DNA from 4 places in the Paenarthrobacter sp. NPDC090522 genome. Region 4 is predicted to be linked to each of the others. Evidence: riboswitches for the same ligand, from Rfam matches in the RefSeq annotation. Region 4 holds a riboswitch; each other region holds the start of a gene.
What was found. Region 4 has a riboswitch for thiamine pyrophosphate ahead of thiC (phosphomethylpyrimidine synthase ThiC). Riboswitches for the same ligand answer to the same signal wherever they lie in the genome.
Positions count from the first base shown of each region.

Region 1 (7,709 bases), on a different contig from region 4:
TCGGTGACCGTTGCCCGGTTCGTGGCTGAGCGAAGGGGACAGGCCAATGACTCCTGATGCAACCGGCGTGGACCTCGTGATCGACGCCGTTACGGCAGTGTTCCTGGTGGTGGGCGCCCTGATGTCACTGGGTGCGGCCATCGGGTTGTTGCGTTTCCCGGACCTCATGAGCCGCATGCACGCGGCCACCAAACCGCAGGTGTTGGGCTTGTTCCTCATGCTTGCCGCGATCGGCCTGCAGATGCGCACCTGGTGGGTGTGGCCCGTGCTGCTGGTGGCTTGGATCTTCCAGTTGCTGACGGCACCCGTTGCGGCCCACATGGTGGGGCGTTCGGCCTACCGTACCAAGCATGGGCACCGTGAATTGCTCACCAAGGACGAGCTGGAAGCCGTGGTGCAGCGTGCGGCCGAGGGGCGTTCGGAGGACTAGGGCAACGCGGGGTCACTTCCGGCCCATCCGGATGTCCGCCATGGGCCGTGAGTGACCCCGCGTTGGTTTTAGACGATGTCCTGGGACTTGCCGAAGCGGGCGATGGCGCGCTGCGTACCCCGGCTGGCCAGGACCTGGATGAGGGTGCTGACAAACGCCGAGATGAGGGCAAACGTCAGCGCTGAGCGGAGGCTCGTCTCCATGTCATCGTTGCCTTTGGGCGGCTTGTTGCCCGTGGCTTTTTCCCATCCCTTGTTGACCAGCTTGGTGCCAAGGAAACCCGCGCCGAGGCTCACGCCTGCGCCCAGAAGCTTGAGGAAGAAGTTCATGCCTTCAGCCTAACCTCAACAACCCGGCGGATCCTGCTTAGCCCCGGCTCGCCCTCTCCTTGAGGAAGGCGGCAAGGGAGCCCGGTGGTGCCAGCACGGGAACCACCTCATGAGCCGCGGTCCACATGGCATCAACGGAGTCGAATCCGGAGATTTCCCTGAGCAGGTAGTACGTGGGCGGCATGAGTTGCAGCTTGCCCTCGGCCTCCGCGGACAGGATTCCGTCAACGGGCATCCACAGTGACTGCCAGGCCTCAGTGGTCTGGTGTTGCGGTGCGGCGTCCGGGGCAGGCTTGGCAACGTAAAAGTACGTGTCGAAGCGCTTGGGCATGTCCACGGGCGTGATCCAGTTGGCCCACGGCCGAAGGGCGGCCGGATCCAACGTGAGGCCGGCTTCCTCCTGGACCTCGCGGACGGCGGCGGCGAGAACGGTGCCGGAGCCCTTGCATGCTTGGCTGCTGGCCGCGGAGGAATCCGGTTCTGCTGCGGCGATTGAGCTCAGCCGCCACTCCTTGGCATGTCGTTCCAGAAGCTCTGGTGCGTAGTCCCAGCCCTCGGAATCCCCAGTGTCCACGCGGCCGCCGGGAAACACCACCATGCCCGCCGCAAAGTCCATGGTGGAGACCCTGTGCTGGACAAAGGCCTCCAGCCCTGCAGACGTATCGCGGAGCAGGATCACGCTGGCTGCAAGGCGGGCTTCGGCAACTGGCTTGGCTGCGTCAGGATGGCTTGGACCAGGAGTTTCCGTCATGCTGCCATTGTCTCAGCTACGTTGTGCGGCCCGGTCTGCGACCCCAAGGGCGGGGAATGGGGCGGAGAGCGGCCCCGCAACGGATTTATGACCCGCTCCATGACCCCGCAAACCCCTTCAGGTGTAAACTGAACCTCGCCCATAAGGGCAGATTGATAACGACAGGGGAGCGCCGCCGTCGAACCTGCAGCGATGCAGGAGACGCGAGGGCGCTGAGAGTGCGGACAGCCGCAGACCCTCGAACCTGATCCGGTTAGTACCGGCGCAAGGGAGTCGAGCTTCTCAGAGTGTCCGGACCAGGGCGGCGTGAGCCGGCCGGGGTACCGGGGAGCACTTTCCCCTCCTGTAACCTCAGGAGGCAAAGAAATGACCACGGCAAGCGTGAAGAAGACCAGTAACAACTGGCGCGTTGTAGACATTGTGGTGGCAGCGTTGATCGCCATCGCCGGCGGCGTGATTTTCTGGGCATGGTCCCAGGGCGCCGCAATCGTATCCATCCCCATGAACGCGGCCTACCCGCCGCTCACCGGCCTGATCGCCGGCGGTTGGATGATCCCGGCGGTGCTGGGCATGCTCATCATCCGCAAGCCCGGTGCGGCGCTGTTCTGCGAGGCCGTGGCCGCCACCGGCGAGCTCATCATGGGCTCCCAGTACGGCACCACGGTGCTCATCTCCGGCATCCTGCAGGGCCTCGGCGCCGAGCTGGTGTTCGCAGCGTTCCGTTACAAGAAGTTCAACCTGCCCACCTCGCTTCTCGCGGGTGCGGGCGCTGGCCTCTTCTGCGGCCTGAATGATTCCTTCCTCCCGTGGGGCTGGAACATCGCCTACGAAGCCGTCGACAAACTGGCCTACATCGCATTCTGCACAATCTCCGGTGCGATCATCGCCGGTGCCCTCTCCTGGGTTGCCACGCGCGGCCTGGCGAAGACCGGCGTGCTGAGCGCTTTCGCATCCCGCAAGGCTGCGTCGGAGCCTGTCTTCAACTGATGGCCGCCACAAACAGCGGCCGGCCCGCCGCCATCTCGGCCGAGGGCTGGGGATGGCGGCACGCCGGACGGTCCACCCCTGCCATCCACGGACTGGACCTGCGGATCGAACCCGGGGAGCGCGTGCTCCTGCTGGGTCCCTCCGGAGCCGGCAAGTCGACGCTCCTGCACGCCTTGGCCGGGGTGTTGGGCGACGAGGAAGACGACTCGGACGAGACCGGCTCCCTGCTGATCGACGGCGGACTGCCGCGCGAACAGCGGGGCCGCGCCGGTTTGATGCAGCAGGACCCGGAAACGCAGGTGGTCCTGTCCCGCGTGGGCGACGACGCAGCGTTTGGTGCCGAGAACCTCGCCGTTCCGAGGGCAGAGATTTGGGCGCGCGTCCATGAGGCGCTCGACGACGTCGGGTTGCGTACCGCTGCAGATGGCGGCTTGGCGCTGGATCACCCGACGGCGGCACTCTCCGGCGGGCAGAAGCAGCGCCTTGCGCTTGCCGGCATTCTGGCGATGCGGCCAGGGCTGCTCCTCCTGGACGAGCCGACAGCCAACCTGGACCCGGCCGGCGTGCTGGAAGTCCGCGACGCCGTTGGCCGCTGCCTGGACAAGACCGGTGCAACCCTGGTGGTGGTGGAGCACCGGGTATCGGTATGGAAGGACCTCGTTGACCGGATCGTGGTCCTGCAACCCGGCGGAGGGGTTCTCCTGGATGGGCAGCCGGACCACGTGCTTTCCGAGGCCCGCACCATGCTCATTGATGCGGGCGTGTGGGTTCCCGGCTATGTTCCACGGACCCGTGCACGGACCCTCGTCCCCGAGATGGCACCGTTGCTCCTGGCAGCGCAAGACCTGGCTGTGTCCCGGGAAAAGCCCCGGCGCCGCGGCTTCAAAAGCATCCCGCCCGTGCCGGTCCAAGCCGGCGTTACCGCGCAGGTCAGGGCCGGACAAGCACTGACCATCACGGGTCCGAACGGCGCGGGCAAGTCCACGTTCGCGCTCACGATGGCGGGCCTTCTGGCGCCGGTGCACGGCAAGGTGTCTGCCGCCGTCGAACTTTCCCAAGGCGCCGGGATCGATCCGTTCGCGTGGAAAGCAGACCAGCTGATCTCCCGAATCGGCACCGTTTTCCAGGAACCGGAGCACCAGTTCGTCACGGGCAAGGTCCTGGACGAGCTCATGTTCGGCCCCAGGCATCTGGGCCACGGCGAGGAACGCGTGGACGAACTGCTTGAGCGGCTCCGGCTGACGCACTTGGTGGACGCGAATCCCTACACCCTGTCCGGCGGTGAAAAGCGCAGGCTGTCCGTGGCGACGGTCCTCGCCGCACATCCCCAAGTGCTGGTGCTCGATGAACCAACCTTCGGCCAGGACGCCAATACCTGGGCCGAACTGGCCTCGTTCCTGTCGGAGCTGTTGGACCAAGGAACGGCCGTAGTCTCGGTGACCCACGACGAGGAATTCAGCGCTGTCCTTGGCGGTGCGGAACTGCACCTCACGCCGGCGAACCAGGCTGAGAAACAGGAAGCTGGTGCGTCATGAGGGAGACCTTGAGCCTGAGCGGCAACCATGCTTTGTTGACCCGGGCCAACCCTTTGGCAAAGTTCGTGGCCGTTTTCCTGATTTCCATGGTGCTGGCCCTGTCCATTGACTGGGTCTCGGCGTCGATCGCGCTGGTGGCAGAGCTCGCGCTGTTCCCGCTGGCCGGGCTGACGGTGCGGCTTCTGTGGGTCCGGGCCTGGCCGCTCATCATCGCGGCAGCGATCGGCGGCTGGAGTACCGCGATAGTGGCGCCGGACAGCGGCGCTGTACTGCTCGACGTCGGACTCTGGTCCATCAGCGAAGGTTCCCTCCAGCTGGGGCTCGGTTTCATGCTGCGCGGTTTGGCGATCGCCTTGCCGGCAATCCTGCTGATGACGTGCACCGACCCGACGGACTTGGCCGACGCGCTGGCGCAGAAGGCCAGGCTGCCGCACCGCTTTGTGCTGGGCTCCCTCGCGGCGATGCGGCTTGTGGGCCTCATGGCGGAGGAGTGGCAGACCATCGGCATGGCCCGGCGTGCCCGTGGTGTCGGTTCCCAGGGCAGCCCGGTGCAACGCTTGAAGGCCACGCTCGGGCAGAGCTTTGGGCTCCTTGTCCAGGCTGTCCGGAGGGCCTCCAGGTTGGCCGTGACCATGGAAGCCCGTGGCTTCGGCGGTGGCAAGCGGACCTGGGCGCGCGAATCCACCTACTCGCTGCTGGATGTGTGGGTGTTGCTCGGCGGGGTGGTGATCGCCGCGGCCGCCGTCTCGACGGCCGTGGGGGCAGGAACGTGGAGTTTCGTCTGGCGGTAGGCCGAGCGAGGTCGCGGAACTGGCCTCCAATCGCGCGAAGAGCACGTCGTGAGGCTGGGCTTCAACCGCGAGGCGCGCAGCGTGAGACAACAAGGGAGCCGCGGGCCCAAACCCGCGGCTCCCTTGGTTGGCCGGGCTCCTAGCTGTCCGCCTTGTCCGCTTGGATCTCGTCGAAACCGGCGCGGGTCAGGAACCCAAGCTGGGCTTCCTTTTCTTCCAGTTGGACGATCGGTCCCAGTTCGAAGCACGTTGCTTCGAGCCGGCGAAGGGCCTTGGCGTTGCGGGCATCCGGTTCCACGATGATCCGGTCCTTGCCTGGCACGGAGAACATGTACTTGATGAGCGAGGTCGCCAGTCGCGGCGTGAAGTGCGGGATGGGACGCGTGGCCGGCGCCAACAGGAGGTGCATCCCGATGTCCCCTTCACGCGCAGGGTAGACCTCGCCCACGGGATCGTGCAGGGGTTCGTAGGTCTGGAACAGGGCCAACGGCTCGCCGTCGAGGACCACCAGGAACGCATGGTGGGTGTCCAGGGAGTCCAGGAACTCGTAGATGCCCAGGACCTCCTCGCGCGGCTTTTCCATCATGCCCCAGAACTTGGCGCGGGGCTGCGAAACCCACTCGTGGATGAAGTCGATGTCCTCGGCAGGAACCACGGGAACAATCCGGAGCGAACCCCAGCCCTCAAGCTCTTCTGCGTAGATGGTGGTGCGGACGGCGAAGTCCTGGGTGGTGGTATTCATGTGCTTCCTTTTGTGCGATGCGATGCGATGCGATGCGGTGTGTGCAGGTGCGAACTGAGGTGATGCGGTAGTGCAAAAAACCGTGGCGAAGCCAAGCGTCAGGCGTCTTTGGCGAGCCGCTCCCAATCCGTGACCACGGGTACCAGTTCCCCGGTGGACCACAGAGGCAACTGGTCGGAGAAGTGTGGATGGTCCGGCTTGCCCGCGGCTCCGAACGGGACAATCCACCGGCTGTTGCTGCGCTGGGACAAGTCCCAGACATAACGGGCAACGGGCCCACGGAAGCTTCGATCCTCCACGCCGGGGAGGCTTTCCGTGCAGAGGACGCACCCTGTGTCTCCACTGAGCCGGGCTTCAGGGGCGGAGCCGGTCCAACGTCCCGGAAGCACGTGGACGGGGAGCAGCTGATGCCTGTCGCCCCACAGTGCGCCGTCCATGAACGACTCTTCCAGGGCCACGTCCTCAAGGGCCGCGGCTGCTTCAACCGGGATGGCAATTCCCAGCTCCGAGCCGCGGGCAACAAGCGTTTCAAGCGCGAAACCCACCCGGGAAGCAGCCGACAACCACGGTCCAAACAGGGAAGAGTGCCCGGTTGGTTCAGACAGCTTGGCCAACGCCTGATGCCTGGCAATGCGCTGCACCAAGGCACCGCGCCAAGCGGCGAACACCGCGGCCGGATGGCTTTCTGCATCCATGTGCCCGTCCCAGACAAGCAAGAGGGTGCGCAAGGTATGGGCCACAGGGGACAGGTCATCAGGGTCCAGGCCGTCCAGGAGATCCCAGAAAAGTGGCCACGGGCCCAGGAGCGTGTCCGAATGGATCGCCTGCATCCGGTCGACGGAGAGCGGGCCCCTGGAAGATTCCAGAAGCTCCCGGATCCGCCGGGCCCTGTGTTCCGGGGCGAACTCGAGGGCCACAGCGTCCCCACCCCCGGACGCACGATCGTTGGCACTGACCGCGAACCTGGTGACCTCCGTGCGGGGGAGGGCAACGTACTGGCCATCCCACGCGTGCCGGGCGGACAGCCCTGGCACGGGAAGCCGACGGTTTGCAGGGTTGCGCTGTGGCACCAGACCGGCGACGAAATGCCGGACGGACCCGGCGGAGTCTGCTGTGATCACGCTGTTCACGGGCTCCACCCACGAGTCGAACGCGGCTTCCACCTCGGCCACCTGACGGCTCCGCAGCAGCGGAAGGAGGGCCTCGAAACCCAAGCGCCCCTCAACGTAGGCGGGGAAGCGCAGACTCAGCGCGCCGCCGTCGGGCATTTCCGAGATGACCGGACCGCGGGCGGTCTCCAGGATCTCGACGTAGACCGGACCGGAACCACGGACCGTGATGGTCTCGGAACTGACGGTCACCGGTTCCCAGCCCTCCGCGCCGCGGGCCAGGACCCGTTCACCGTCCGTCCCGCGGAGCGGCACCCGGCGGAGGTGCTCCTCGAAAAGATCCTGGTAATCGGCCATGGCGTTGGTAATGGCCCATGCGGTGTGGCCGGTGTGTCCGAAGTGCGGAAGCCCGGGAACGCCGGGGAAAGCGAAGCCCACGGCATCGAAGTCCGGGCACGCAAGCCTGATCTGCTGGTAGACGCCCGGCAGTTCCATGAGCCGGTGCGGGTCGCCCGCAACAAGCGGCAGCCCACTGTCCGTCAGGGAACCGTGTGCCGCCCACGCGTTGCTGCCGGACCACACGGGGGCCTCGATGCTGAACAGGCCCACGGCGTGGTCGCCGAGAGTGCGGGCGATGTGGGCGCGGAAGAGTTTGTTGGGAAACGTGGAGAACAGGATGTGGTGGACCAGGAAAACGCCCAGGGGAGTCCATGGATTCCAGCGCTCTGGGGAGGCCTTGGCTTCTTCGAATTCCGGGCCGCTGCGTAATCCGTCGGCCAAGGCCTGGTTCACTCCGGCCACGTACTGCCCGCACCAACGCTGCGTGGCTTCATCGAGTCCTTCGAAGCAGCGGCGGGCTGTGTCATCCAGGCGGGCCTGCCGGGCGAAGCGGTCCCACGCCACGGCGTCCTGACCGAGCAGTTCGGCCGTACGGCCCTCGGAGCGCCACCGTTCCAGCTCGATCTGCCAGGAGCGGTCCGAGGCCGCGTTGTATCCCTGCAGGAAGGCGAGTTCGTCGGCGGAGTCGGCCCACAA
Region 1 covers NZ_JBIVXL010000005.1:31,583-39,291, forward strand. The annotation lists gene ACIQT2_RS07440 (monovalent cation/H+ antiporter complex subunit F) at 1-57, shown strand, start outside; gene mnhG (monovalent cation/H(+) antiporter subunit G) at 47-430, shown strand; gene ACIQT2_RS07450 (DUF4235 domain-containing protein) at 499-759, opposite strand; gene ACIQT2_RS07455 (NUDIX hydrolase) at 797-1,510, opposite strand; TPP riboswitch at 1,664-1,799, shown strand; gene ACIQT2_RS07460 (ECF transporter S component) at 1,877-2,497, shown strand; gene ACIQT2_RS07465 (ABC transporter ATP-binding protein) at 2,497-4,032, shown strand; gene ACIQT2_RS07470 (energy-coupling factor transporter transmembrane component T family protein) at 4,029-4,823, shown strand; gene ACIQT2_RS07475 (GNAT family N-acetyltransferase) at 4,963-5,565, opposite strand; gene ACIQT2_RS07480 (penicillin acylase family protein) at 5,664-7,709, opposite strand, start outside.
Region 1: another riboswitch for thiamine pyrophosphate. It lies ahead of ACIQT2_RS07460 (ECF transporter S component); the one in region 4 lies ahead of thiC (phosphomethylpyrimidine synthase ThiC).

Region 2 (7,709 bases), 360 kb from region 4:
CCGGCCGGAGTTTCGTTGGGCATCGGCGCACTGGCCTGGGTGGCTTTCATCGCGGCCGGCCTGGGCTACCAGCCTGGGCTGACGTGGATTCCCTATGTGCTGCCCATCGTGCTGGGCACAGCTGCCGCGGCAGGCGCTGTGGTCTACCTGGGCCGTACGCGCACCTCGCGGGATACTACGGCCCTGACCAAGGCCCTGCGCCTCTAGGCAGTCCCGGACGTTCCGGTCCCATAAAGTTCCGGTTCCTTAAACTCGTGTGGCCACCGCCGTTGGGCGGTGGCCACACGAGTTTCCACGTCAGAGGAACTCTGCGCGGCCCTCCATGGCAGAGGACGCCAGGGCATGCTCCCGCCGGGGAATCCGTCCAGCCTGACGGGCGAACCGGCCGGACAGGACGGCGTGTTTGAAAGCCTCACCCATCAGGGCCGGGTTCTGGGCCCGGGTCACGGCGGTGGCCAGGAGGACGGCGTCGCACCCCAACTCCATGGCAAGCGCCGCGTCGGAGGCCGTGCCGATGCCCGCGTCCAGGACTACCGGAACAGAAGCGCGGGAGACGATGACCTCAATGTTGTGCGGGTTGAGGATACCCAGGCCTGTTCCGATCGGCGCGCCAAGCGGCATGACGGCGGTGGCACCAAGGTTCTCCAGGCGCAGGGCCAGCACCGGATCGTCGTTGGTGTACGCGAAGACCTTGAAGCCCCGGTTCACCAACTGTTCCGTGGCCTCCACGAGTTCCACCGCGTCGGGAAGGAGCGTGTGTTCGTCCGCGATGACCTCAAGCTTGACCCAGTCGGTCTCCAATGCCTCGCGGGCCAGTTCGGCCGTCAGCACCGCGTCCTTGGCCGTAAAGCAGCCTGCAGTGTTGGGGAGCACCCGGATGTTGTTGTCCACCAGGAGCTGGAACAGCGACCCTGCCTCCGCTGGAGAGTAGCGCCGCATGGCCACGGTGGTCAGTTCCGTCCCGGATGCCAGGAGCGCGGCTCCGAGGCCTTCAAGGCTGGGGGCGCCTCCCGTTCCCATGATCAGACGGGACGAGAGCTCAACACCGTCAATGACCAACGGGTCAATCCGGGTTTCAGTGCTTGTTGTGGTCACGGTTCAGCCTCCTTGGACTGCGGTAACGAGTTCCAGTTCATCGCCTTCAGCGAGGTCCGTGGCGGCCCATTGGCTGCGCGGCACCACTTCCGAGTTGCGTGCGACGGCGACGCCCAGCTTGCCGCCGTCGGCCGCCTGTCCGCGGTGGTCCAGTGCGCGGCCGGTGACGGACGTCACGAGGGTGCTGACGGAGGCGCCGTCCACTACTGCGTGGTCTGCTCCGTTGAGTTTGATGTTCATGCTGATTCCTTGGTGAATGGTCCGGTATGAGGGGAGGTATGGATGGCGGGTGCACTTCCCTGCGGGGCAAAGCGGTCCGGCCTGAAGCGTGACCACCTGGGATCGGCCGGGCCGGTCATCAAACCGCCCACGATGGCCGCAGCCACGGGCGTCAGGAGAACTCCGTGCCGGAAGAAGCCCGTGGCGACAATCAGGCCCTGGACCTCCCCCCCGGCACCGGCCACCCGTCCCAGCAACGGTGCATTGTCCGGAGTTCCCGGCCTGGCGCGGGCTGTCGCTTCGAGGAGTTCCAGTTCTGCGACGGCGGGCACAAGGACCTGGGCATCGCGCAGGAGTTGGTAGACGCCGCCGGCCGAGACGGCGTTGGAACTGGCAGACAATCCGTCTTCGCGTTGGGTGGCCCCGACTACCACGGTCCCGTCCTCCCTGGGAACGATGTAGACGGGCACACCCCGCACCATTCCGCGGATGGTCGACGTGACAAGGGGCTGCAGGGATTCCGGGACACGGAGCCGGAGGATGTCCCCGTAGACCGGCCGCAACGGGAGATGGAGCTGCTCCGGGAGGCCGTTGACGGTTGCAGCGTCCAGGCCATTGGCAAGGACTGTTTCCTTGGCCGAGACCCGCCTGCCGCTGCTGGATTCAACGCCGGCTACGCGTCCTTCGTCCCAGAGCAGGCGGACGGCCGTTTCCCGGAGGTGGAAGCCGGAATCGGTCCCCTCGATCCAACTGGTATCGGCGGGACAGTGGGCAGCCAAACCGGCCAGAAGCCTCGCCGCCAGCTTGCGGGGATCCACTTGATGGTCCGCCGGTATGTGGAACGCGCAGGATACCTGCGGACTCAACAACGGCTCCCGCCCACGGGCATCCCTCAGCAGGAGTGGCTCCACCTGGAGTCCCGCAGCCACCTGGACTGCCCGGAGGTCCGCGAGCGCACGGCGGTCGGCGGCGTCGGCACCCACGGCGATGGTCGCCGTCGTGCGGTATCCGGCGGCTTCCCTCGACCCGGCGAGGCTGTCCACGAAGGCGGGCCAGCGCCGCGACGATTCCAGCATGAGTTCCAGGAGATCTTCCTCCTGGTAATGGAGCTCGCTGACGGGAGCCAGCATGCCGGCAGCGGCAAAGGTTGCTCCACTTGCCGGTGCCGGATCGATGAGGACCACCGAACGGCCCAGGCGTCGCGCCTCATGCGCGATTCCGAGTCCAATGACGCCGCCGCCGATGACGGCGACGTCTGCGTGAATGGCTTGTGCCATGGATTCCCTTCCCTACGCCGGTACTAGCCGGATCAGGTCAAGCGGTCGGCGCTGAAGCCCTCTCAGCCGGACAGTCATAAAGACGATCGTCGCGGCTCCCGCAGTACGTGCCCAGTTTAGAGGAACTACTCTGGTTTGCATGACCCAGCCTGATCTCCTTTCCCCTGCCCGCCTGTATTTGTGCACCGACGCCCGCCGGCGGCAGGACGACTTCGAAGACTTTGTGGACGCCGCGTTCGAGGGCGGAGTGGACATTATCCAGCTCCGCGACAAGACGCTCGAGGCTGCCGAAGAACTGGAACTGCTGGAGGTCCTGAACAAGGTTGCCAGCCGCCACGGACGCCTTTGGGCCGTCAACGACCGCGCCGATGTTGCCCGTATTTCCGGGGCTCCGGTGTTCCACATCGGCCAAAAGGACATCCCTCTGGGGGCGGCCCGGGAGCTGCTCCCGGTCGAGGAAACAATCGGCCTCTCCACCCACTCGCCCGAGCAGGTGGACGCGGCTGTGGCCGCTTCCCAGGGACCTGGTGGCCTGGACTACTTCTGCGTAGGCCCGCTCTGGGCGACACCCACCAAACCGGGCCGCGCTGCTGTGGGGCTGGACTTGGTCACATATGCCGCGGAGGCCGTAAAACAAGCCGGGGTGGACCTGCCCTGGTTCGCCATTGGTGGGGTTGACCTTGGAAATGTGGAGCAAGTAGTTGCCGCCGGTGCCAGCCGCATCGTGGTGGTCCGCGCCATCACCGAGGCGGAGGACCCGACGGCGGCCGCGCGGGCGCTGCTTTCGGCGCTCGACGCGGCCTAGGCCGTCAGCCCAAGCCCCGTCATGCGGCGCCCGTGCCGTTCGGCCAGCTCTGCGGTGAGCTGATGGACTGCGGCACGGGATCCGTGTCCATCGCGCAACAGTGGTCCCAGGTCCGGGTGCTCCAAGCCCACCCGCTGGGCCTGGGTGAGGGCCTCCCCCACAATCCGGCGGCCCCAGAGCGAGAGCCGCGAAGCCAGCCGGGGGTCATCCCGCAGGGCCCGGCGCAGCAGGATCCGCAGGGCTTCGGTAGCTTGATCGGCCGAGCAAACCTGCTGGACGAAATGCTGGATCCCGGAATCGAGGAACCCGGCGACCGTTCGGTAAAAGTCCGCCGATACGGTGTCGATGACATAAGCCTTCGTCACCGACTCGAACCAGTCTCCCGGCGGGGTCCGCTCGTGGAAATGGTCGAACGAACCCTGGAACGGGAGCATGGCGTCCTCAGGGTCGTTCCCCATTTCGGTGAGCCTGCCACTGATCACGGCATAGTTTCCGAAGGCGCCAACAGCGATCTTCGCCAGCATGGCCCGTTCGCGAAGCGTCGGTGCCAACCGGGAGTCGGAGGACAACCGGCCAAAGGCGGACAACTCCCCGTAGGCCATGGCACCCAGCAGCCCGGCGGCGAGCTGTCCCGGGGAGTCGTTGCGGCCTGTGGAGGTGCCCATGTTCCAAGACTATCCGTCGAATTCGGGCTAGTCTGACTTTCGTGTCACATCATCGGATAGCGCCCAACGTCGACGATTCTTCCGACCAGCTCGCGGAGTCCCTGGCTGCGCTCAGGACCGAGCTGGAACTGCCCGGCGAGTACCCCGGCGATGCGTTGGCTGAGGCTCGCGCGGCCGTTGAACACCATCAACTCCCCGCCCGGGATTTGCTCGACGTTCCTTTCGTCACCATTGATCCCGCCACTTCCACCGACTTGGACCAGGCCCTTTTCATCGACCATTCAGGCGAAGGCTACAAAGTCCTTTACGCCATTGCGGACGTCCCCTCTTTTGTTGTGCCCGATGGAGCCTTGGACGCGGAAACCAGGCAGCGCGGCCAGACCTACTACGCTCCCGACGGCCGGATTCCCCTCCACCCGGAGGTGATCAGCGAGCATGCCGGCAGCCTGCTGGCCGGGCAGGATTGCGGGGCGTTCGTGTGGGACTTCGACCTTGATGCAAAAGCGGACGTCGTGTCCGTCTCCGTCGCGCGCGCCAAGGTCCGGAGCCGCGCGAAGCTGAGCTACAAGGGTGCCCAGGAGCAGATAGATTCCGGCTCGGCCCTTCCTGTCCTCCAACTGCTGAAGGAGGTCGGACTGAAACGAGTGGAGCTGGAACGCAAGCGTGGTGGTGCCAGCCTCAACATGCCTGAGCAGGAGATCGTCCAGGCGACTGGTGGCGGCGGGTACCGGATTGTGGCTGCCCCTTCGCTTCCCGTGGAGGATTGGAACGCCCAGATCTCCCTCATGACGGGCATGGCCGCGGCCCGCATGATGCTCGACGGCAAGGTAGGGATCCTGCGCACCATGCCCGCGCCGGACGAGCGCTCCTTGCTTCATTTCAAGCGGCAAACCCAGGCCTTGGGCAAACCGTGGGACGGCGACATCACCTATGGCGAGTACCTGCGTACCCTTGATGCTTCCGATCCCAAGCAACTGGCCATCCTGCACTCCGCAGGCACGCTGTTCCGGGGCGCCGGGTACACGCCATTCGATGGCGAGGTCCCGGAGGATGTCATCCAATCGGCCATCGGGGCGCCGTATGCACACACCACCGCTCCGCTTCGCCGCCTGATCGACCGCTTTGTCCTGGTGATCTGCGAAGCGCTGAGCGGCGGACACGACATCCCTCAATGGGCCCGCGAAGCACTTCCTACGCTCCCGGAGATCATGGCGTCCTCGGACCAACTGGCCGGGAAGCTGGAACGCCTGGCCCTGGACACGGTGGAGGCTGCCCTGGTGGCCAACCACATCGGTGAAGAATTCGATGCCGTGGTGATCTCCGGATCCAAACCATCCAACGGAAACGGCAACGGGAACGGCAACGGACCGTACGGCACCATCCAGATCCAGGAACCGGCCATCACGGCCCGGTGCGACGGTGAGCTTGAGTCCGGCACCCAGGTCAGGGTGAGGCTGGTGAAGGCCGATATTGCCAGCAGGGAAATCCGTTTCGCCCTGGTCGCGTGAAGCCGCCACGGTGCCGATCCGGGGTTTGGGACGGCCAGAGGATAGACTTGGCCTGTAGTAATGGATGCCCGGTCGTTGATTCAGTTAATTTTTGAACTCAACAAGCCCGCCCCTACGCGATCTTGAGATGTGCCCGCTGGTCACCAGTGCCAGTACTTAGATAGCCCGCGATCGGCTTCCACTGGAATTGCTTGCGCGCCCGTTCGTGCTCCGGTACGGCTTCGCCGCCGCCGTTGAGCATGCAGCGCCAATGCCCAAATGAATAAGGAAACTCCCTGTGAGTGAATTGCACACCCATGAAGTCCTGACGGACTCCACCGGAACCGAATCAATCGAACCCGAGGAAACGATCACCTCGGATGAGACGCCCCACGAGATCGAAGAAAAATCGTTCGCCGACTTCAATGTGCGTGCGGACATTGTGGAGTCCCTCTCCGATGCCGGGATTACCCACCCCTTCCCCATCCAGGCCATGACGCTGCCTGTGGCGCTGGGGGGCCACGACATCATCGGCCAGGCAAAGACCGGTACGGGCAAGACCCTCGGCTTCGGCATCCCGGTCCTGCAGCGGATCGAAGGCAAGGAAGATCCCGGATACGCCAAGCTGGCAGTTCCGGGCGCACCCCAGGCCCTGGTGATCGTGCCGACGCGTGAACTCGCGGTCCAGGTGGCCAACGATCTCCAGACGGCTTCCCGGAAGCGCAACGCCCGCATCGCCACCATCTATGGCGGCCGTGCCTATGAGCCCCAGATCGAAGCCTTGCAGAAGGGCGTCGAGGTCGTCGTTGGTACCCCCGGCCGCCTGATCGACCTCTACAAGCAGCGCCACCTCAGCCTGAAGAACGTCAAGATGGTGGTCCTGGACGAGGCCGACGAGATGCTGGACCTCGGCTTCCTGCCGGACGTTGAAACGATCATCGCCGGCACTCCGGCAGTACGCCAGACCCTGCTGTTCTCCGCAACGATGCCCGGCCCCGTCATCGCCATGGCCCGCCGCTACATGACGCAGCCGACGCACATCCGGGCAGCGGACCCCAACGATGAGGGCCTGACCAAGCGGGACATCCGCCAACTGATCTACCGTGCGCACAGCATGGACAAGACCGAGGTGGTAGCCCGCATCCTCCAGGCCAAGGGGCGCGGCCGAACGGTCATCTTCACCAAGACCAAGCGCACCGCCGCGAAGGTTGCCGAGGAACTCGTCGACCGTGGTTTCGCCGCCGCCGCCATCCACGGTGACCTCGGACAGGGCGCCCGCGAACAGGCTCTGCGAGCCTTCCGCAACAACAAAGTGGACGTCCTCGTGGCAACGGACGTTGCCGCCCGTGGCATCGACGTGGAAGACGTCACCCACGTGATCAACTACCAGTGCGTTGAAGACGAGAAGATCTACCTCCACCGCGTTGGCCGCACCGGCCGCGCAGGCAACAAGGGCACCGCTGTGACCTTCGTGGACTGGGATGACGTACCCCGCTGGGCATTGATCAACAAGGCACTGGGACTGAACGTTCCCGAGCCGGTGGAAACTTACTCCTCCTCGCCGCACCTGTACACGGACCTGGACATTCCCGAGGGCACCAAGGGCCGCTTGCCCCGCGCCAAGCGGACGCTGGCCGGCGTCGACGCTGAAGTCCTGGAGGACCTCGGCGAGACCGGCAAGAAGAACTCCCGTTCCCGCGGCCAAGGCCGCGAAGGTGGCCGGGACCGCAGCCGCTCCGGCAAGTCCGGCGAAGGCAAGTCCGGCGATGCCGCGTCGGCCGAAACCAAGGGCGAGGGCGGACGCAACCGCACCCGCCGCCGTCGTACCTCAAACGGCGACACGTCCACCAGCGCACCGGCAGGCAACGAAGCAGACAGCACCTCGGAGAAGCCCGCACGGACGCGCCGTACGCGCACGCGCCGCCGCAACGGCGAAGTGGTGTCCGGCGACGCGTCCGGCACCACGCCCGCCAACACCGAGGCCTGACACGGCAGATGGCTGGAACTGTTTGGGCGCCGGACGGCAGCAACCTGGTGGTGCACGCGGATAACGCGGACTTCCTCCCCACGCTGCCGGACGGCGCCTTCACACTGATCTATGTGGACCCGCCGTTCAACACCGGCAGGGTCCAGCGCCGCCAGGAAACCCGCATGGTGCGCA
Region 2 covers NZ_JBIVXL010000002.1:370,372-378,080, forward strand. The annotation lists gene ACIQT2_RS03760 (hypothetical protein) at 1-207, shown strand, start outside; gene ACIQT2_RS03765 (thiazole synthase) at 298-1,095, opposite strand; gene thiS (sulfur carrier protein ThiS) at 1,099-1,335, opposite strand; gene thiO (glycine oxidase ThiO) at 1,332-2,591, opposite strand; TPP riboswitch at 2,584-2,703, opposite strand; gene thiE (thiamine phosphate synthase) at 2,731-3,396, shown strand; gene ACIQT2_RS03785 (ferritin-like fold-containing protein) at 3,393-4,061, opposite strand; gene ACIQT2_RS03790 (RNB domain-containing ribonuclease) at 4,103-5,569, shown strand; gene ACIQT2_RS03795 (DEAD/DEAH box helicase) at 5,847-7,535, shown strand; gene ACIQT2_RS03800 (DNA-methyltransferase) at 7,544-7,709, shown strand, end outside.
Region 2: another riboswitch for thiamine pyrophosphate. It lies ahead of thiO (glycine oxidase ThiO); the one in region 4 lies ahead of thiC (phosphomethylpyrimidine synthase ThiC).

Region 3 (7,709 bases), on a different contig from region 4:
GGTAAAAGCCGAACCCGCACCGGAAAAGCCGGTCCGCCGTCGTCGGACTGCGAAACCCAAGGCGGAAGCCGAAGCCACCACCGAGGAAGCCAGCGCGGAAGCAACGCCGACCACCACCCCGGAAGACGGCGCAGAAGCAACGCCGACCACCACCCCGGAAGACGGCGCAGAAGCAACGCCGACCACCATCCCGGCAGGCGGCGCGGAAGCAACGCCGACCACCACTCCGGAAGGCGGCGCAGCCGCCGAACCGGCCACGGAACCGAAAGCCGCGACGGAACCCCCCACCACCCCGGCAGGCGGCGCAGCCGCCGAACCGGAAGCCAGCGCAGAAGCCCCCACAGAGTCCTCAGAATCCGAGGCAGACGCCGCCCCCGGTTCTTCGGCGCTCTTCCTGGAGCCCGTTTCCATCACGTCCATGATCTTCCAGGCGCCCGACCTCAGCACAGTGGTCCGTCCGGCAGTCGAGGAAAAGACTGAAGAGACCGCTGAGGAGTCTGAGGACACCGGTGACGGCGAGCTGGAGGAGGCGGGAAGCCGCCGCCGGCGCCGGAGCCGTGGCCGCCGTGGCCGCCGCGCATCGGACCGTGAGGATAACGGGGCCGAGGAGTCCGGCGAGGAGGCGGACGATGACGAGTCGCCGGCCGCCGAGCCCCTTGAAGACGGCGTCACCTCGCGTCGTCGCCGTCGCCGCCGCCGTGGCGACCAGGACCTTGAACTGACCGGCGGCTCGGACGATGATCCGCCCAACACGGTGACCCGTGTCCGCGCACCGCGGCCCATCTCGGAATCCACAAGTTCCAACCGCGTGGCCAGCGTCAAGGGTTCCACGCGGCTTGAGGCCAAGAAGCAGCGCCGCCGCGAGTCCCGCGAGACGGGCCGCCGTCGCCAGGTCATCACCGAGGCCGAGTTCCTTGCCCGCCGCGAATCAGTGGACCGGCAGATGATCGTGCGCCAGCGCGACGACAGGATCCAGATCGGTGTCCTGGAGGACGGCGTCCTTGCCGAGCACTTCGTTTCCAAGACCCAGCAGGATTCGCTGATCGGCAACGTGTACCTGGGCAAGGTACAGAACGTGCTGCCTTCCATGGAGGCAGCGTTCGTTGACATCGGACGTGGCCGCAACGCGGTCCTCTATGCCGGCGAGGTGAACTGGGATGCCGTCAACCTTGAGGGCCAGCCGCGCCGGATCGAAAACGCCCTGAAATCGGGTGATTCCGTCCTTGTGCAGGTAACCAAGGATCCCGTCGGGCATAAGGGTGCACGCCTGACCAGCCAGATTTCCCTTCCGGGCCGCTACCTGGTGTACGTTCCCGGCGGTTCCATGACGGGCATCTCACGCAAGTTGCCCGACGTCGAGCGCAACCGCCTTAAGCGGATCCTCAAGGACCGTTTGCCGGAGAACGCCGGGGTCATTGTCCGTACGGCAGCCGAAGGGGCCTCGGAAGAGGAACTGACCCACGACATCAACCGCCTCCGCGCCCAGTGGGAGGGTATTGAGGGCCAGGCCTCCTCCACGAAGGTCCTGGCACCCGAGCTGCTTTACGGCGAGCCCGATTTGACCATCAAGGTGGTCCGTGACGTCTTCAACGAGGACTTCTCCAAGCTCATCGTTTCCGGCGACGATGCCTGGGACACCATTGAGGCTTACGTCACCTATGTTGCGCCGGACCTGGTGGGCCGGCTCGAGAAGTGGACCAAGGACCAGGACATTTTCTCGGCATGGCGCATCGACGAGCAGATCCACAAGGCCCTGGAACGCAAGGTCTTCCTGCCGTCGGGTGGATCCCTGGTGATCGACCGTACCGAGGCCATGACTGTGGTGGACGTCAACACCGGCAAGTTCACCGGCAGCGGTGGAAACCTGGAGGAGACCGTCACCAAGAACAACCTTGAGGCCGCCGAGGAAGTAGTCCGCCAGCTTCGCCTGCGCGATATCGGTGGCATCATCGTCATCGACTTCATCGACATGGTGCTTGAATCCAACCGGGACCTGGTGCTGCGCCGCCTGGTGGAATGCCTGGGCCGGGACCGTACCAAGCACCAAGTGGCGGAAGTGACCTCCCTTGGCTTGGTGCAGATGACGCGCAAGCGCATGGGCACGGGCCTGCTCGAGGTCTTTGGCGAGCAGTGCGAGCACTGTGCCGGACGCGGCGTGGTGACTCACGACGAACCTGTTGAGCACCGTCGTGCAAACGCTGTTGCCGCCGAGCAGCACCGGCCGCACACGGAAACCCAGCAGCAGCCTTCCAGCCGGACTGAGCGGAAGCGCCGCCGCGGCAAGGGCGGGGGACAGCCGGCAGAGAGCTCGACGCCGGTCCACACCGCAGCTTCGCCTGCGCCTTCGACGCCGGCTCCGGAGCCGGTGGATCCGGCACGGCAGGCCAAGGCCCAGGCCACCAGGGCTGCCCTGGCCACGATCGCCGCTGCAGCGCACGCTGCCCACCTGCACGACGACGAGGTTCACCGGGCCGAGGAAGAAGCACGTGCCGCGGCCGCCGCAACAGGGGCTGGCGCAGAGCATTCTGACGAGGTGCCCGATTCGGGCGCCGTCGAGGGCGCCCCACGTGCCACGCCGGTGCTCCGGTTTGGCGGTGAAGAGGTTGCCCTGCCCTTCGTGGAACACCACGAGGAGCCGGCTTCGGAGAAGCCTGCCATGACTCTGGACCTGTTGGCTGAGGCTTTCTCCCACCTGGGTGGGGGTCCCGTGGCTGTCGAAAGCCAGGCTGGGCCTGCTGCCACTGTTGCTGCTCCCGCGGAAACCGTCCCCACCCGGCAGGATCCTGCGGAGGAAAGTGATCTGTCCAGCCGTGCCCGCGGCCGGCGTGGGCGCCGGAACCGCAGCGCCAGCCGGGCGCAGGGTGCCGCCAACGAGACCACGGTAGAGCACCATGAGGTGTCCGCGTCCACCGGTGGGGGAGCGGCCCATGAAGCCAAGGCGCCGCAGGAGCAGGCCAAGAGGGAGTCCGCTGCTTCTGAGCCGATTATCCTCGGCGTGGGGGTTCCGGCCTCGGAACTCTAGGCATTGCCAACGTCATGTAACCGACGAAGGGTCCGGCAGTAACTACTGCCGGACCCTTCGTCCGTTAGGCTTGGTCACTGACACGGGGTGCCAGGCGTTGGGCCGGGCTGAGATCCAGACCCGTTGAACCTGTCCGGTTAGCACCGGCGAAGGGATGTCCCTCATGACTTCATCGTTGAAATCAGCCGTCTACGCCGTGGCAAACACCGGCCGGCGGACCCCGCGCGTCCTTAGCATCGCGGGCTCCGACCCCTCCGGCGGCGCTGGAATCCAGGCAGACCTGAAGAGCATTGCCGCCCACGGCGGCTACGGAATGGGCGTAGTCACGGCACTCACGGCGCAAAACACCTTGGGCGTCACCGCCGTCCATGTTCCGCCCGTGGACTTCCTGCGGCAGCAGCTTGAGGCGATCAGCAGCGATGTAACCATCGACGCCGTCAAGATCGGGATGCTGGGCGACGCCGAGGTGATTGGCGAGGTGCGTCGCTGGCTGGAGGACGTGCGTCCCGCCGTCGTGGTCCTTGACCCGGTGATGGCAGCTACCAGTGGTGACCGCCTCCTCCGGGAATCCGCCGAAGCCGCCCTGCGCGGCCTTTTGCCGGTGGCGGACCTCATCACCCCCAACATTCCTGAACTCGCCATGCTGCTGGGCGAGCCGGAAGCGACGGATTGGTCCACTGCCCTCGAACAAGGCAAGCGGCTCGCGGCCGAATGTGGAAACACCGTGCTGGTGAAGGGCGGACACTTGGCGGGAGCCGAGTGTCCCGATGCGCTCGTCAATACCAGTGGCTTGCTGCGGCAGGACCTTGTCTCGGTGGCGGGGCCACGGGTGGAGACGAAGAACAGTCATGGAACGGGCTGCTCGTTGTCCTCGGCCCTGGCTACGGTCCAGGCGCGGACGGGAGACTGGGAAGCGTCGCTGCGGGAGGTCAAACCCTGGCTCCTGCAGGCCCTGGCCACCGCGGATGTGCTGGAGGTGGGCCATGGCAGCGGCCCCATCAACCACTTCCACCATGCACAGCAGGCCGAAGGCCCGGGGGCTTTCGCCGCCCGCCTGTGGGAGGAAGCGGCACCTGAGCTGGACGCCATCCATGGCCTCGAATTCATCCAGGGGCTGGAGTCGGGCAGCCTTCCCGAGCCACAGTTCAACTATTACCTCGCGCAGGATGCCCTTTACCTGAACGGCTACTCGCGGGTGCTGGCACGGGCAGGTGCCCTCGCTCCCACCGAGGAAGAGCAGCTGTTCTGGGCCAGGTCCTCGCAGCTCTGCCTCGAAGTCGAATCCGAACTGCACCGCAATTGGCTGAGCACGCGGGAGGCCGCAACCCACACCGGACCTGTCACCAAGGCCTACGTGGACCACCTGCTGGCGGCGTCGGCCTCTGGAAGTTACGGTGTGCTGCTCGCGGCCATCCTGCCCTGTTACTGGCTCTACGCCGAGGTGGGACACCGGCTCCACGCAAGTTACGTCACAGCAGGTTCCCCGTCGGAGCACGCGTATGCGGACTGGTTGAAGACCTACGCCGATGAAGACTTTGCCGAGGCCACCCGCAAGGCCATCGGCTTTACGGACGCGGCCGCGGTCGTCGCCTCCAGCCACGACCGGGCCGCCATGGTGGAGGCTTTCGCCCATTCGTGCCGCTACGAGACGGCCTTCTTTGACGCCCCGCGGTTGCACGCGTGAAGGCCGCCCGCGCGTCGAAGTGGTGAATTCCCGGCAAAGTGTCCCGGAGCCTGTAGGCTGTATGGGCACGGTGCCGGGAAAGTCCGTTCCTACTGGTGACTAGCGTCACGCGGTGGCTTCCGGACCCGGCCTCATTTGCAGCCGAGGGTCGAACTAGCGTAATCTTGATCTTCGGTGCTTACGCCAACACTTGGGTTATGCCCCCTGGAATTATTCACGGGATGACTCGCGGGCTTCGATCTGGAGTCCACGGCGTTGAGGCACAGCGTGAACCAGGCCTGATTCCGGTTCGAGTTCCGCACGCAAATTTAGTAAGAAACGTCGAGAGAAGTGAGTACCCCAGTGGTGTACGCGATTGTCCGCGCAGGCGGCCGCCAAGAAAAGGTTTCCGTTGGAGACTACGTAACGCTGAACCGCGTCCCCGGTGGAGCCGGCAGCACGCTTGAGCTGCCCGCCTTGCTCCTGGTTGACGGCGACAAGGTCACCTCCGCTGCTGCGGACCTGGCCAAGGTGAAGGTCACGGCCGAGATCCTGGAGGACCTCCGTGGTCCCAAGATCGTCATCCAGAAGTTCAAGAACAAGACCGGCTACAAGAAGCGCCAGGGTCACCGTCAGGAACTGACCAAGATCAAGATCACGAGCATCGCGTAACTTTCCTTACGCAGTTCAGATTTTCAGTTTCCCCACATATTTAGAGGCAGGCATTTCACATGGCACACAAAAAAGGCGCGAGCTCCACTCGCAACGGTCGTGACTCCAACGCACAGCGCCTCGGCGTCAAGCGTTTCGGTGGCCAGGTAGTTTCCGCAGGCGAAATCATCGTTCGCCAGCGTGGAACCCACTTCCACCCCGGTGCAGGCGTGGGTCGCGGTGGCGACGACACCCTGTTCGCACTCCAGGCTGGTGCGGTTGAGTTCGGTACTCGCCGCGGCCGTCGCGTAGTGAACATCGTTGCTGCTGCAGCTGCAGAGTAACAACACGTTCTGAACCGGTGGAGCGGGCCCAAAAGGCCCGCTCCACCGTTCTTTTAACCGCATTACAATCGTTCGGGGCGCCCGGTGTGCGCCGGACATGGCATTCGCGCTGTTTACAGCGACAGAGGAGATAGACGTGGCGAGCTTTGTAGACCGGGTAGTCCTGCACGTTTCAGGCGGTACCGGCGGCCACGGCTGTGTTTCCGTCAAGCGTGAAAAATTCAAGCCACTCGGCGGACCCGACGGCGGCAATGGCGGCAATGGTGGCGACGTCATCCTCCGTGTGTCGTCGCAAACCACCACGCTGCTGGACTACCACCACGCTCCGCACCGCCACGCTACCAACGGTGGCCCCGGCATGGGGGACTGGCGCGGCGGCAAGAACGGCGAAACCCTGGTCCTTCCCGTACCCGACGGTACGGTGGTGAAGACCAAGGATGGCGACGTACTGGCTGACCTCGTGGGGGAGGGCACGGAGTACATCGCAGCCGCGGGTGGACAGGGTGGCCTGGGCAACGCCGCCCTTTCGTCGCAGAAGCGGCGTGCCCCCGGTTTTGCCTTGCTGGGCATCGAAGGCGATTCCAGCGACATCGTCCTGGAACTGAAGTCCATTGCCGATATTGCCCTGGTTGGATTCCCGTCTGCCGGCAAGTCCAGCCTGATCGCGGCCATGTCCGCAGCGCGCCCCAAGATTGCCGACTACCCGTTCACCACCCTGATCCCCAACCTGGGAGTGGTCCAGGCCGGTGAGGTCCGGTTCACCATTGCAGATGTTCCCGGGCTGATTGAAGGGGCGAGCGAGGGCAAGGGCCTCGGCCATAACTTCCTGCGCCACGTTGAGCGCTGCGCTGCCCTGGTGCATGTCCTCGACTGCGGCACCCTGGAGTCCGACCGCGATCCGCTGTCCGACCTGGCCATCATCGAGGCCGAACTCGACAAGTATGCCGTGGACATGAGCTACGCCGGAGTCGACGGGGAAGTCGTTCCCCTTAATGAGCGTCCCAAGCTGGTAGTCCTGAACAAGGTGGACCTGCCGGACGGCAAGGACATGGCCGAGTTCGTCCGCCCGGACCTGGAAGCCCGCGGCTACCGTGTCTTCGAAGTTTCAGCCACCAGCCACGAAGGCCTGCGCCCGCTCAGCTTTGCCATGGCTGAAATCGTCAAGGCTGCCCGCGATGCCGTGGAGATCGCGCCACCGAAGGTAGCCGCACCGGTGCTGCGGCCCCGCGCGGTCAACGAATCCGGCTTCCGGATCCGCCGCGAGGAAAAGAACCTCGAGCCCCTCTTCCGCGTGCTGGGCGAAAAGCCGGTGCGCTGGGTCAAGCAGACCGACTTCACCAACGAGGAAGCGATCGGCTTCCTTGCCGACCGCCTTGCCAAATTGGGCGTGGAGACCGAACTCTTCAAGGTCGGTGCCAAGCCCGGCGATACCGTGGTGATCGGCGAAGACGACGGCGTGGTCTTCGACTGGGAGCCAACCATGATGGCTGGCGCGGAACTCCTCGCCACGCCCCGTGGCACGGATATCCGGGTGGCCGACATCGGCGATCGTCCTACGCGAGCCCAGAAGCGCGAAGAACAGGTGGAGCGCCGCGAAGCGAAGGCCGCCGCGCGCGCCGAACTGGAAGCCGAGCGCAAGGCGGGCATCTGGACGGAGTCGGCCAGCCGCCGTCGTGCGCAGCCCATCAAGGAAAGCAACCTGGACAACGGTGATGACGACTAAGACCGTCGAAACCCCCCAACCGGACATCCACGAACGCCACGCACTGGCCTCCGCCAAGCGGATCGTGGTGAAGGTCGGTTCGTCGTCCCTGACCAGCATCAAGGGCGGTATTTCCGAAAAGTCGCTGACCGGCCTGGTCAACGCGCTGGCGGAGAAACGGAACGCAGGTGCCGAGATCATCCTGGTTTCCTCCGGTGCCATCGCTGCCGGCCTTGCCCCCTTGGGCCTGGCAAAGCGTCCCAAGGACCTCGCCACCCAGCAGGCAGCGGCCAGCGTGGGACAGGGCCTGCTCATGGCCCGCTACAC
Region 3 covers NZ_JBIVXL010000001.1:376,139-383,847, reverse strand. The annotation lists gene ACIQT2_RS01765 (Rne/Rng family ribonuclease) at 1-3,022, shown strand, start outside; TPP riboswitch at 3,096-3,194, shown strand; gene thiD (bifunctional hydroxymethylpyrimidine kinase/phosphomethylpyrimidine kinase) at 3,186-4,706, shown strand; gene rplU (50S ribosomal protein L21) at 5,049-5,357, shown strand; gene rpmA (50S ribosomal protein L27) at 5,417-5,680, shown strand; gene obgE (GTPase ObgE) at 5,817-7,403, shown strand; gene proB (glutamate 5-kinase) at 7,393-7,709, shown strand, end outside.
Region 3: another riboswitch for thiamine pyrophosphate. It lies ahead of thiD (bifunctional hydroxymethylpyrimidine kinase/phosphomethylpyrimidine kinase); the one in region 4 lies ahead of thiC (phosphomethylpyrimidine synthase ThiC).

Region 4 (7,709 bases):
CCGAGATGATGGACCAGGCGAAGCGGATCCGCCAGGCGATCATCCCCAACGAGGTCCTCTTCGTCATCGACGCCATGATCGGCCAGGATGCCGTCAACACGGCCATGGCCTTCGACGAGGGCGTCAACTTCACCGGCATCGTGCTGTCCAAGCTCGACGGCGACGCCCGCGGCGGTGCCGCGCTCTCCGTTGCGTCCGTGACGGGCAAGCCGGTCATGTTTGCCTCCACGGGTGAAGGCCTCGACGACTTCGAGCTCTTCCACCCGGACCGCATGGCCTCGCGCATCCTGGACATGGGCGATGTCCTGACCTTGATCGAGCAGGCGGAGAAGGCCTGGGACAAGGACGAAGCGGCCCGGATGGCGAAGAAGTTCGCCGACCAGGAAGACTTCACGCTGGACGACTTCCTGGCCCAGATGCAGCAGATCCGCAACATGGGCTCCATGAAGAAGATGCTCATGATGATGCCTGGCGCCCAGAACATCCGCCAGCAGTTGGAGAACTTCGACGAGCGTGAGATCGACCGCGTCGAGGCGATTGTCCGTTCCATGACTCCGCACGAGCGCGTTGCGCCCAAGATCATCAACGGTTCGCGGCGGGCCCGTATTGCCCGGGGTTCCGGTGTCCACGTGTCCGAGGTCAACGGCCTGTTGGAGCGGTTCGGCCAGGCCCAGAAAATGATGAAGAAGCTTGCCCAGGGTGGAGGCATGCCGGGTATGCCCGGGATGCCAGGTCTGGGTGGCCCCGGCGGCGGCCGCAAGGGCGGCAAGAACGCGCCCAAGAAGAAGGCACGTTCCGGCAACCCGGCCAAGGCCGCGCAGGAATTGCGCGATGCCGAGGCAAAGCGGGCCGCAGCGGCTTCTGCACCGAAGGGCGCCGCTTTCGGCCAGGGTGCTGCGGACTTCGATCCGTCCTCGCTGAACCTGCCCAAGGGCTTCGACAAGTTCCTGGGCAAGTAGCCAGGTCCAGCCCAACTGCCGGCCGGTTGGATGTCGGTGCCGGGGAATAGGCTGATCCAATGCACAAGCAGCGCGTAGTTTTTGTCCATGGATTGGGCAGTTTCGGCGCGGCGGCGTGGCCGAAGCAACATGGCATGGCCTTGGACTACGACGCCCTGTTCCTGCGCCGCCACGGGTTCCACCCCGTGGCGGAACCCGAGGAATCGGATGTGGCTGCCGACGTCGCAATCCTGCTTGATTCGCTGGCCAGCTCCGGCGGTGGGCACGTGGTGGCACACGAGCAAGGCGCCATCTCCGCCATGCTTGCGGCGGTGGAGCGCCCGGACCTGGTGCATTCCCTGGTCCTTGTTGAGCCTGCGTGCCTGTCCCTGACAGCGGAGTTGCCCGCCACGGCTTCACACCGTGCCCTCATGGAACCGCTTTTCGAGGTCCGGAACCAACTGAACGACGCCGACTACGAACGCGAATACTTCCGGCGTGCTTTTTCCGCCGAGGCCGGCGGGCAGGAAACACCCGAGGCCAGGCGTTCCGCCAGGAGGCTGCGACTGCAGGCACCCCCGTGGGAAGCGCAACTGCACATCGTTCCGGGAGTACCTACCTTGGTCCTCACAGGCGGTTGGGAACCGCTCTACGAGGAGATCGCAGCCTATCTGCAGGAAACCGGTGCCCTCCGCTGCGCGGCGGCTGGAGGGCACCGGCCCCAGGACTCGGCGGATGGAGACCGGATCATCCGGAAGTTCATCGCCGAGGTTGGGCGGGCCAGCTCAGTTCGCGCGTCCTGACCCTGCAGGCACCTGCAGCTCGGGCAGGTAGACCTTGCCTCCTGCCGCGAGGAACTCCTGGCTCTTTTCCCGCATGCCGCTGTACATGTCCGCAATCGCTGCCTGGGCTTCGGCAGAACCGTATTCATCCCGGATGTCCTGGCTGATGCGCATCGAGCAGAACTTGGGTCCGCACATGGAGCAGAAGTGTGCCGTCTTGGCCGGTTCGGCCGGAAGCGTCTCGTCGTGGAAGGATTCCGCGGTTACCGGGTCCAGGGACAAGGCGAACTGGTCCCGCCAACGGAATTCGAAGCGCGCCTTGGAGAGGGCGTCGTCGCGTTCGTTCGCACCGGGATGTCCCTTGGCGAGGTCCGCGGCATGGGCTGCGATCTTATACGTGATCACACCCGTCTTGACGTCGTCCTTGTTGGGCAGGCCCAGGTGTTCCTTGGGAGTCACGTAGCACAGCATGGCCGTGCCGTAGCGGGCAATCTCCGTGGCTCCAATGGCCGAGGTGATGTGGTCGTAGCCGGGCGCGACGTCCGTCACGAGGGGTCCCAGGGTGTAGAACGGGGCGCCCTTGCACAATTCCTGCTGCCGTTCCACGTTCTCCCGGACCAGGTGGAACGGGATGTGCCCCGGCCCTTCCACCATGACCTGGACGTCGTACTCCCATGCACGCTGGGTCAGTTCGGCCAAGGTGTCCAACTCGGCGAACTGCGCGGCATCGTTGGCGTCGGCGGTGGCACCGGGACGCAGTCCGTCACCGAGCGAGAACGCGACATCGTACTTGGCGAAGATTTCGCACAGCTCATCGAAGTGGGTGTAGAGGAAGTTCTCCTCGTGGTGGGCCAGGCACCAGCCCGCCATGATGGAGCCGCCACGCGAAACGATTCCCGTCACCCGGTTGGCCGTCAGCGGAACGTAGCGAAGGAGGACCCCCGCGTGGATCGTCATGTAGTCCACGCCCTGTTCGCACTGCTCAATCACCGTGTCACGGAAGATCTCCCAGGTGAGTTTGTTGGCTTCGCCGTTGACCTTCTCCAGCGCCTGGTAGATGGGAACGGTGCCGATGGGAACGGGGGAGTTCCGGATGATCCACTCGCGGGTGGTGTGGATGTCATCACCGGTGGACAAGTCCATGACGGTGTCTGCGCCCCATTGGGTGGCCCACTGCAGCTTGTCGACTTCCTCGGCGATGGAGCTGGTCACGGCTGAATTGCCGATGTTGGCGTTGATCTTCACCAGGAACGCCTTGCCGATGATCATCGGCTCGGACTCAGGGTGGTTGATGTTATTCGGGATGATGGCGCGGCCGGCCGCTACTTCGCTGCGAACCAGTTCGACGTCGCAGTTTTCCCGCAGCGCCACAAAGCGCATTTCCGGGGTCACGATGCCTTGCCTGGCATAGTGCATTTGCGTGACGGTCCTGCCTTCGATGGCGCGGAGGGGAACGGGCTGGGCACCCTTCCATTCCGCCGAGGCCGCCCCACGGCGGACAGCCGACTTGCCGTCGTCGAGCAGGTTGCGTTCGCGGCCGCTGTAGCTTTCCGTGTCCCTGCGTTCTTCAATCCAGGGCTGCCGGAAAGGACGCAGGCCCACTACCGGGTCGCTGCCTGGCCCGGCGGTGCGGTACACCTGCAAGGGAGCGTTGGCCTGGCCGTTCGGCGATGGTTCCAACGCGATTTCGGTGACCGGTACGCGGATGCCGTGGCGGGGATCTTCCAGCCAGGCCAGCGAATGGGACTTCAGCGACTGCGTGACCGTCTCTTCTGCCGTCGCAGACTGGTTTTGGGCAGGGCTGTGCTGTGTTTCTGTGGTGCTCAAGGATTACTCACTTCCTTCGCCGGCATTACCCGGACAGGTTCAACGGTCGCAGACTGCCTCAGCCCGATCTCAGCCCCTGCAAGGGCCCCCGTGTGGTCGTAGACGAAGCTACCACAGCTCCCCGGGTGGTCCCAGTCACAAGCCATCCGGCAGGGCGTGGCTCGAGGGGGAGCACTAGGCTTTTGCCATGGCGAACATCATCGAATTCACCGGTCCCGTGCTGCTCGGAGCCGAGGACGAGCGCCGGGGGCTATGGTCCGTGGATGGCCTGCTGACGTTCATCCGGCCCGCGGCCCGGCCGGACGCCGTGCTGGATGGCTGGGTCCTCCCTGGTTTCGTGGACGCCCACTGCCATATCGGCCTCGGCCCGGGCGGATCGGTGGACGAGGCGACCACCTTGGCCCAGGCGCAAACCGACCTCGCCGCCGGCACGCTGCTGATCAGGGACGCCGGTTCACCCAGCGATACCCGTTGGGCCCAGCAGCGCAATGATCTCCCGCGGCTCATCCGGGCAGGGCGGCACATCGCGCGGAGCCGCCGCTATCTTCGAGGCCTGGGCCACGAGGTGGAGCCCGATGAGCTGGTGGAGACAGTGCGCAAGGAAGCCCGCGCCGGCGATGGCTGGGTCAAACTGGTGGGCGACTGGATAGACCGTGGCGTTGGAGACCTAGCCCCGTCATTTCCTGCTGCCGTGGTCAAGGATGCCATTGCTGCCGCGCACGACGAAGGGGCCCGCGTGACCGCGCACTGCTTCGCCGAAGACACCGTGGACCAGATGCTCGACGCCGGCATTGACTGCATCGAGCACGCTACCGGTCTCTTGCCGCGGCATGTGCCCCGTTTGGTGGAGCAGCTGGTGCCGATCGTCCCCACGCTGGTGAACATCGCTACTTTTCCGGACATCGCCGCACAAGCAAGGCCCAAGTTCCCCGACTATGCGCAGCACATGACTGCCCTGTGGGAGCGGCGCCGCGAACGCGTCCTGGAGGCCTTCGAAGCAGGAGTCTCCATCTACGCGGGTACGGACGCCGGGAGCGTCATCAACCACGGCCGTATCGCGGACGAAATGCAGGAACTGCACGACGCCGGCCTGCCGCCTGCCGCTGTGCTCAACGCTGCCACTTGGGGCGCCCGTGAGTGGCTGGGAGCCGACGCCATCAGCGAAGGCGCGAGTGCCGACGTCGTGGTTTGCGCTGCTGATCCGCGGCAGGAGCTGGCCACAGTCCACAAGCTGAAGAGTGTGGTGTTGCGTGGAACGGTGATCCGCTAGGAATAAATTGAAGCTTCAAGTAATTTAGATAAGTAGAACGCGCCGAACAGCGGCCACCTTCATTACCGGGAGTTTCATATGACCACCTCATCCACCCAGGACCTGCTGCCTGCCGAACTCACCATGGGCACGGTGATGCTCAAGGTCGGCGACATGAAAGTCATGAGCGACTACTACCAGCGCGCCCTGGGTCTCCAGGTGGTGGCGGAGCAGGACGGCGGAGTGTATTTGGGCCGCTTGGGCAAGCCTGTGGTCCACCTTGCCCCCGCTGCCGGCCTTCAGGTCCCCGGTCGGGGCGAGGCGGGCCTCTTCCACACGGCAATCCTCTTCGAAGACCAGCCGTCTTTGGCCGCCACGATCGCGACCGCCGCGCAGTACGAGCCGCGGGCCTTCGTTGGCAGCGCGGACCATTTGGTGAGCGAAGCTTTCTATTTCACCGATCCCGAAGGCAATGGCATCGAGCTGTACTACGACAAGCCCCGCGAGGTCTGGCGGTGGGACGGGAAGAACGTGGTGATGGATAACGTGGCGCTTCCGCCGCAGGCCTACCTCCAGCAGTACCTGAGTGAAGAGGCTGTGACCGGACAGGCCCGGGCCGGCGCGGGGATCGGGCATGTCCACCTGCAGGTGGGTGACGTGGCCACGGCGCAGAAGTTCTACGTGGACACCCTCGGCTTCGAGCGGACGGCCGGGTGGCATGGCCAGGCGCTGTTCGTTTCGGCCGGCGGATACCACCACCACATGGCGATGAATGCGTGGAACAGCCGCGGCGCAGGACCGCGCCGCGACACCCTGGGCCTCGGTGAAGTGTTGATCGAAGTCCCTGGAGACGACGACGTGCAGGCCCTGGCTGACCGCCTCAAGGTCGCCGGGCTGCAGAGCCACCACACCGGGAAGGAACTGCGTTTCGAAGACCCTTGGCGGAACCACTTGCGGGTTGCCGTCCGCTAAGGGCGTGTCGCGCCGGTCGGGTGCCTGCTGCACTAGGCTGGGCAGTGGCGGGAAGGGGGCCTGCGGGTCCGTTTCCGCGACTTGTCAGCATGACGGAATGAGAGTAGTTCCCATGGGCTTTGCCGAAATTTTTGCAGCCACCCACGACGAAGCACTTAAGCGGGCCGCGGCCCTCGAAGGCGGCGCCGACGTCGCCGGGTCCGCCGTCCGGATCGATGGCATCACTGATTTCGAAGTTGAACAACTGGGCGATCTTGCCGGGCAGGCTGTGCATGCAGCCGGCGCCGATTACGAGCTGGCGTTGGTGGACGTCACCAGCGACGCGCTTCTGGGCGTCCCCGAGGCCATGGTGCGCGCGCTGGCCGAACTCCTCACTTATGAAAGCGAGGGCGACGGCAATGTCCTGGATGACGTCGCAGCCGCCTGGGCGGAGCAGGATGACATGCCGTTCGACGCAACCGCATCCCGTGGCTACGTCCAGCAGCTCGCCGCGCTGGCCACGGATGTGGAGAACGCGGACCGGGCCGGACTCTACGTCTGGTCGGTTGCCTGATCCTTTCACCACCTTGTGCCGTTGCCGGTGGGTGGGCAACGGCACACCGGGCTGGACCGGCCAAGTCGTAATTGCGCGTCCCATCTGGCACAATGGACAGGTACTCGATCGGTGCGGCCCCTCTCTCCGTGCACGTATCTTGTCCTTCGAACCCCTTAGTATGGCCCGCCCCACGGGTGCAGAACCTCGGGTTCACCCTCGTTTCAGAAACAGGAGTGACCACAAAAGTGGCCGTAAAGATTCGCCTTAAGCGCTTCGGTAAGATGCGCGCACCGTACTACCGCATTGTCGTCATGGATGCCCGCGCCAAGCGCGATGGCCGTGCCATTGAAGAAATCGGCAAGTACCACCCCACCGAAGAGCCGTCGTACATCGAGGTCGCCTCCGAGCGTGCACAGTACTGGCTTTCCGTTGGCGCCCAGCCCACTGAGCAGGTTGCTGCGATCCTCAAGATCACCGGTGACTGGCAGAAGTTCAAGGGCCTGCCTGGCCAGGAAGGCACCCTGAAGACCAAGGCTCCGAAGGAAGCTTTCGTGGCTCCGGAGAAGGGTTCCGTCATCATTCCGGAAGCCATCACCAAGAAGGCCAAGAAGGACGAAGCCGAGGCTCCGGCCGAGGCTGAAGCAGAGACCACCGAGGCTGAGTAACTTGCTGGCAGAAGCGCTCGAGCACCTGGTCCGTGGGATCGTTGACAGTCCTGAGGACGTCAAGGTCAGTGCCAAGAACAACCGCCGCGGGGAATCCCTCGAGGTGCGCGTTCACCAGGACGACCTCGGCCGGGTAATCGGCCGCCAGGGACGCACCGCCCGTGCCTTGCGCACGGTGGTTGCAGCTTTGGCTGGTGGCGATCAGGTCAGGGTCGACGTCGTCGACACCGACCGTCGCCGGTAACGCGCTCAGCATCATTTGCCTTAGGTCCGGCCCCTTCACCGAATATGGTGGAGGGGCCGGATTGCTTTATCGAACAATCCAGCTGCCGCAGCCATCCGGCCTGCGGTCAAACCAGAATTCAGAGGAACCCATGCAGCTCCAGGTGGCACGGATCGGCAAACCCCATGGCATCCGCGGCGAAGTCACAGTCCAGGTGCTGACCGATGCTCCGTCCGAACGCTTTGTGGCCGGCACGGAATTCCTGGTGGAGCCCGCTTCCTCAGGACCGCTCACCGTCCGCAGCGCGCGTTGGAACAAGGAGATCCTGCTCCTCGGCTTCGAAGAGATTGCGGACCGCAACGCGGCCGAACTCATCCGCGGCGCCAAGCTCTTCATCGAGACCGAAGACCTCGACGAGGACGCCGAAGAGGGCTGGTACGAGCACGAACTCGTTGGCCTGCAGGCCCGGGTGGGAAACCACGCCGTAGGCAAGGTAGCGGCGCTGAATACCATGCCCG
Region 4 covers NZ_JBIVXL010000002.1:14,869-22,577, reverse strand. The annotation lists gene ffh (signal recognition particle protein) at 1-959, shown strand, start outside; gene ACIQT2_RS02215 (alpha/beta fold hydrolase) at 1,019-1,741, shown strand; gene thiC (phosphomethylpyrimidine synthase ThiC) at 1,724-3,547, opposite strand; TPP riboswitch at 3,542-3,649, opposite strand; gene ACIQT2_RS02205 (amidohydrolase family protein) at 3,735-4,817, shown strand; gene ACIQT2_RS02200 (VOC family protein) at 4,896-5,768, shown strand; gene ACIQT2_RS02195 (hypothetical protein) at 5,866-6,321, shown strand; gene rpsP (30S ribosomal protein S16) at 6,549-6,968, shown strand; gene ACIQT2_RS02185 (RNA-binding protein) at 6,970-7,212, shown strand; gene rimM (ribosome maturation factor RimM) at 7,343-7,709, shown strand, end outside.